Regions from separate parts of the Streptomyces sp. NPDC057287 genome, predicted to be linked through region 2. Evidence: riboswitches for the same ligand, from Rfam matches in the RefSeq annotation. Region 2 holds a riboswitch; the other holds the start of a gene.

Region 1 (3,204 bases), on a different contig from region 2:
GACACCGGTGTCGTCGACGTGGTACGGGACCACGTTGTAGAGCTTGCCGGAGAAGTTGATCTTCATGCCGTGGGTCAGGTGACCGCCGTGGGCCAGGTTCAGACCCATGATCGTGTCGCCCGGCTTCAGCAGCGCGAACATCGCGGCGGCGTTGGCCTGCGCACCCGAGTGCGGCTGGACGTTCGCGGCCTCGGCGCCGAAGAGCGCCTTGATGCGGTCGATCGCGATCTGCTCGACCACGTCGACGTGCTCGCAGCCGCCGTAGTAGCGGCGGCCGGGGTAGCCCTCGGCGTACTTGTTGGTGAGGACGGAGCCCTGCGCCTCCATGACCGCGACCGGAGCGAAGTTCTCCGAGGCGATCATCTCGAGGGTGGACTGCTGACGGTGGAGCTCGGCATCGACGGCGGCGGCGACGTCCGGGTCCAGCTCGTGGAGGGAGGAGTTGAGAAGCGACATCAGTTAAGTCCCTAAGGTCTCAGTTGCCGGAGAACGCGGTGTACTCGTCGGCGGAGAGAAGGTCCTTCGGCTCCTCCGCGACGCGCACCTTGAACAGCCAGCCGCCCTCGAAGGGAGCGGAGTTCACCAGCGACGGGTCGTCCACGACGTCCTGGTTGGCCGCGGTCACCTCGCCGGTCACCGGCGAGTACAGGTCGCTGACCGACTTGGTCGACTCCAGCTCTCCGCAGGTCTCGCCCGCGGTCACCGTGTCACCGACCTCCGGGAGCTGGGCGTAGACGACGTCACCGAGCGCGTTGGCCGCGAACTCGGTGATGCCGACCGCGGCCACGCCGTCCTCGAGGGCCGACAGCCACTCGTGCTCCTTGCTGTACCGCAGCTGCTGGGGGTTGCTCATGACCTGAATTCTCCTGTACGCGGGGGAGTGCTGATGAACGGTGGTCTTACGGTGTGAGACACGACTGCGTCACGTGCGCGGGTGCCGCGTCACTTGCGGCGCTTGTAGAAGGGCAGTGCCACGACCTCGTACGGCTCGTGCGTGCCCCGGATGTCGACGCCGACACCCTCGGTGCCGGGCTCGGCGTGCGCGGCGTCCACGTAGGCCATGGCGATCGGCTTGCCCAGGGTGGGCGACGGCGCACCGGACGTGACCTCGCCCACGACCTCTCCGCCGACGACGACGGGGAACCCGGCGCGCGGTACCCGGCGGCCCTCGGCGACCAGGCCGACGAGCTTGCGGGGCGGCGCGGTCTCCGCACGCGCGGCCGCGGCGGTCAGGGCCTCGCGGCCGACGAAGTCGCCCTCCTTCTCGAACTTCACGACCCTGCCCAGGCCCGCGTCGAAGGGCGTCAGCGCGGTGGTCAGCTCGTGCCCGTACAGCGGCATGCCCGCCTCCAGGCGGAGCGTGTCGCGGCAGGAGAGCCCGCAGGGGATCAGCGCGTACGGTGCGCCGGCCTCGGTGAGGGCCTTCCACAGCTGCTCGGCGTGGGCCGGGGCCACGAAGAGCTCGAAGCCGTCCTCGCCGGTGTATCCGGTACGGGCGATGAGCGCGGGGACACCGGCGACCGTCCCGGGGAGCCCGGCGTAGTACTTCAGTCCGTCCAGGTCGGCGTCCGTGACCGATTTCAGTACGGCGGGGGAGTCGGGGCCCTGGACGGCGAGCAGTGCGTACGCGTCGCGGTCGTCCCGCACCACGGCGTCGAAGCCGCCGACCCGCTCGGTGAGGGTGTCCAGGACGAGCTGGGCGTTGCCCGCGTTGGCGACGACCAGGTATTCGGGGGCCTCGGTCTCTCCGAGGCGGTAGACGATCAGGTCGTCCAGGATCCCGCCGTCCTCCGCGACGATCATCGTGTAGCGGGCCCGGCCCGTGCCGACGGTGGCGATGTTCCCGACCAGCGCGTAGCTCAGGAAGGCCGCCGCCTGCGGTCCGGTGACGGTGATCTCGCCCATGTGCGACAGGTCGAAGAGGCCGGCCCGGGTGCGTACGGCGTTGTGCTCCTCGCGCTCGCTGGCGTAGCGCAGCGGCATGTCCCAGCCCGCGAAGTCGGTCATGGTCGCGCCCAGGGAGCGATGCAGGGCATCGAGGGCGGTCAGGCGGGGGGCGGCGCTCGGGGCAGTGCTCATGGACATGGCTCCAGGGCATGACGACAGAGGGTGGTTCCCTCCCCATCTGTCATCGGAACCTGAGAGGTTCGCCGAGAGCCCCTGAAAGGGTCCTGACAGGGACGGCCCCGTCAGGGTCGGCTTGCACCTTGGGTGGAGCCGCGCAGCGGCCCGCTTTTCAGATCTGCCTCATCCACGCGGTACGGGGCCTGAGAGATTCAAGGGAGGAACTTGCTCCTTCGGCGCCCGGCGCACACAGTGACCGGGACTCTCCCGCGCGGATTCAAACGGCCGGTATGCAGTTGGCGGGGTCATCATCGCACGCATTGGGGGAGAGTGGGGCGTCCCGGTCCGTACGGGTGCCGACACCGACACGTGGAGCCGGAAGCGGTTGTGCCGCATTACCTTTTCTTTACACTTCTAGGGCAGGTCGGTGGGTGACTCGGCAGGGGGAAGGCGATGACGTTGCAGCGCTATGCGACAGCGGCGGGGGCGGCACTCGGTGCGATGCCCCGGCAGCCGGGCGTGCCCGCCCGCGAGCCGGTCGGCGGGGGTGCGCCGGTGGTGCGTGACCTGCGGGGCAAGGGCGGCCGCGGACCGCGCGGGCTGGACTTCGCGGCCGGTGACGTGGTGGTGGTCTCGGGGCTGCCCGGCAGCGGCAAGTCGACGCTGATCCGGCGGGCGGTCCAGGGGCACGCCATCGACTCGCAGGACACCAGGGACCGCTGGGCGGCCGTGCTGCCCGGATTACTCCCGTACGCCCTCTATCGCCCCCTGGTGCGCGCCGCGCACTACGCCGGGCTGTGGCGGGCCCTGCGGTCGGGCGGGTCCGTCGTCGTGCACGACTGCGGTACGCAGGCCTGGGTGCGGCGCTGGCTGGCGCGCGACGCCCGGCGCCGGGGCAGCACCCTGCACCTCGTGCTGCTCGACGTCACCCCCCGGGTGGCCCGGCAGGGGCAGCGGGAGCGGGGGCGCGGGGTCTCCGGATACGCGTTCGCCCGGCACCGGCGCGCGGTCGGCCGGCTGCTGCGCGACACCGAGAGCGGCCTGCTGCCACCGGGGTGCGCCTCGGCGGTGCTGCTCGACCGCGAGACGGCAGCGGCGATCGACCTGATCTCCTTCCCGGCTCCGCGGCCCCCGCAGGAG
Region 2 (3,204 bases):
GGGAGGCCGCCCAGCGGCTTCTGGAGGCCGTGGACACGACCGGCGGAGTCAGGCTGCTCGGAGTCGGCGTCACCGGGCTGGCGGACTTCACGCAGGAGGACCTGTTCGCGCAGGCCGCCGAGGCCGAGCACGCCGCCGAGGAGTCCGCCGCCGATGCCCCGGACCGGCAGGACGGCGCCATGGAGGGGGGCGCCGCGGCGACCGTCAGGGAGGGCGGGGAGCAGCCGGCGTCGCGGCGCTGGCCGGCGGGACACGACGTACGGCACGAGGTGCACGGACACGGCTGGGTCCAGGGCAGTGGCGTCGGCCGGGTCACGGTGCGCTTCGAGGAGCCGTGGACGGCGCCCGGCCGGGTGCGCACGTTCCGCATCGACGATCCGCAGCTGCGTCCCGCAGAACCGCTTCCCCTCGTGCGGGATCCGGCGGACTACTCCTCGTGGCCGGCCAGCTTGCCGAAGTCCCTGTCGGGCGCGGTCCCGGCGGAGGGGGAGGAGTCCAGTCCGTAATGCCGGTACAGCTGCAGTTCCTGTTCGGGAGAGAGGTGGCGGCCCACGCCGAAGTCGGGCGCGTCCTTGATCAGGGCCCGTTCGAAGGGGATCTGAAGCGCCCCGTCGACGAATTCGCTCGGCTCCAGCGGGACGAACGCGTCCCTGGTGAAGAGACCGGTGCGCACGGCGGCCCACTCGGGCACCCCGGTGGCATCGTCGAGATAGACCTCGTCCACCGTCCCGATCTTGGCACCTTGACGGTCGAAGGCCTTACGGCCGATCAGGCTGCGCGGATCGATGTCGGTCTGCACGGTGCCTCCCACTGGTCACAACTGCATCAGGTGGTCGCGACTGCTCCACAGGCTCTACGAAAGGCCAGATCCGGACGGTCGGCCACTCGAGACGGCCCGCGCCGACCCCGCTGGTAGGCTGGAACACGGCTGCTGACCCTGTGCGGGAGAGTCCTCCGGAGCGATCCGGGGGCGCCGAAGGAGCAACTCCTCCCCGGAATCTCTCAGGCCCCCGTACCGCACGGACGAGGTCACTCTGGAAAGCAGGTCGGGATCCGTACGGCACGTGCCGCCACGGGTGTCGCCCTCACCGACGGTGAAAGCCGGTATGCCTCAGGGCGTGCCGGTGAAGCTCTCAGGTCGAGATGACAGATGGGGAGGCCGTTAGGGCAGCCACGCCGTGGCGCCCCTCGCAGGTCGTGGCAGACCAGGAGGCCTCCATCATGACCCCCCGTCGCACTCCGCTCTCCCAGCTGGAGCAGGGCATTCCGTTCGAGCAGCGCCACATCGGGCCCGATGCCGGGGCGCAGGCGAAGATGCTCGCCCAGGTCGGCTACGGCTCCCTCGACGAGCTCACCGCAGCCGCGGTGCCCGACGTGATCAGGAGTGCCGAGGCGCTGGACCTCCCCTCGGCCCGCACCGAGGCCGAGGTCCTGGCCGAGCTGCGGAGCCTCGCCGACCGCAACCAGGTGCTCGCACCGATGATCGGCCTGGGCTACTACGGCACGTTCACCCCGCCGGTGATCCTGCGCAACGTCATGGAGAACCCCGCCTGGTACACGGCCTACACGCCGTACCAGCCGGAGATCTCCCAGGGGCGGCTCGAGGCCCTCCTGAACTTCCAGACGATGGTCGCCGACCTCACCGGACTGCCCACCTCGGGTGCGTCGCTCCTCGACGAGGGCACGGCCGCCGCCGAGGCCATGGCGCTGGCGCGACGCGTGGGCAAGGTGAAGGACGGTGTCTTCCTGGTCGACGCCGACACCCTGCCGCAGACCATCGCGGTGATCGAGACCCGCGCGGAGCCGACCGGTGTCGAGGTGGTCGTCGCCGACCTCACCGACGGAATCCCGGCGGAGGTCGCGGAGCGCGGCGTCTTCGGGGTGCTGCTCCAGTACCCGGGCGCCTCCGGCGCCGTACGCGACCTGAAGCCCGTCATCGAGCAGGCTCACGAGCTGGGCGCGATCGTCTCCGTCGCTGCCGACCTGCTGGCCCTGACGCTGCTCACCTCGCCCGGCGAGCTGGGCGCGGACATCGCCGTCGGCACCACCCAGCGCTTCGGTGTCCCGATGGGCTTCGGCGGACCGCACGCCGGCTTCATGGCCGTACGCGAGAAGTTCGCCCGCAGTCTGCCCGGCCGCCTCGTCGGTGTCTCCGTCGACGCCGACGGCAACAAGGCCTACCGCCTGGCGCTGCAGACCCGCGAGCAGCACATCCGGCGCGAGAAGGCCACCAGCAACATCTGCACCGCCCAGGTGCTGCTCGCCGTCATGGCCGGCATGTACGCCGTCTACCACGGCCCCGACGGGCTGCGGACGATCGCCGGGCGTACCCACCGGTTCGCAGCCATCCTCGCCGAGGGGCTGCGAGCCTCCGGCACCGAGGTCGTGCACGGCGCATACTTCGACACCCTCACCGTCCGTGTGCCGGGCAAGGCCGCCGAGGTGGTCGCCGACGCGCGCGAGCGCGGGGTGAACCTGCGCCTCGTCGACGCCGACCAGGTCTCCGTGGCCTGTGACGAGACCACCACGCGCAGCCAGGTCGCGGCGGTCTGGGCCGCCTTCGGGGCCGGCGGCGACATCGAGGCGCTGGACGCCGAGGCCGCAGACGTGCTGCCCGAAGGACTGCTGCGCACCGACGCCGTCCTCACCCACCCGGTCTTCCACCAGCACCGTTCCGAGACGGCCATGCTGCGCTACCTGCGCAAGCTCGCCGACCGTGACTACGCGCTGGACCGCGGCATGATCCCGCTCGGCTCCTGCACCATGAAGCTCAACGCCACCGCGGAGATGGAATCGATCACCTGGCCCGAATTCGGCGCCCTGCACCCCTTCGCGCCGGCCGAGCAGGCACAGGGCTTCCTCACCCTCATCCGTGAGCTGGAGGAGCGTCTTGCCGAGGTCACCGGTTACGACGCCGTCTCCATCCAGCCCAACGCGGGCTCGCAGGGCGAATTCGCCGGACTGCTGGCCGTGCGCGCGTACCACCGGGCCAACGGCGAGCACGGACGCACCGTCTGCCTGATCCCGTCCTCCGCGCACGGCACCAACGCCGCGAGCGCCGTGATGGCCGGCATGAAGGTCGTCGTGGTGAAGACCGCGGACGACGGTGAGGTCGACATAGAGGATCTCCGGGCGAAGATCGCGACCCACCGCGACGAGCTCGCCGTCCTCATGATCACCTACCCCTCCACCCACGGTGTCTTC

Evidence for each region. Region 2 has a riboswitch for glycine ahead of gcvP (aminomethyl-transferring glycine dehydrogenase). Riboswitches for the same ligand answer to the same signal wherever they lie in the genome.
Region 1: linked by a shared signal. The riboswitch ahead of gcvT (glycine cleavage system aminomethyltransferase GcvT) and the one ahead of gcvP (aminomethyl-transferring glycine dehydrogenase) in region 2 are both predicted to bind glycine.

Annotation. Positions count from the first base shown of each region.
Region 1 is NZ_JBHUYV010000003.1:282,573-285,776, forward strand. Features, by position in the region: gene glyA (serine hydroxymethyltransferase) at 1-456, opposite strand, end outside; gene gcvH (glycine cleavage system protein GcvH) at 476-853, opposite strand; gene gcvT (glycine cleavage system aminomethyltransferase GcvT) at 943-2,079, opposite strand; glycine riboswitch at 2,247-2,344, opposite strand; gene ACFUNE_RS07810 (AAA family ATPase) at 2,518-3,204, shown strand, end outside.
Region 2 is NZ_JBHUYV010000011.1:9,703-12,906, forward strand. Features, by position in the region: gene ACFUNE_RS21730 (DNA polymerase IV) at 1-506, shown strand, start outside; gene ACFUNE_RS21735 (PRC-barrel domain-containing protein) at 428-799, opposite strand; glycine riboswitch at 933-1,028, shown strand; gene gcvP (aminomethyl-transferring glycine dehydrogenase) at 1,222-3,204, shown strand, end outside.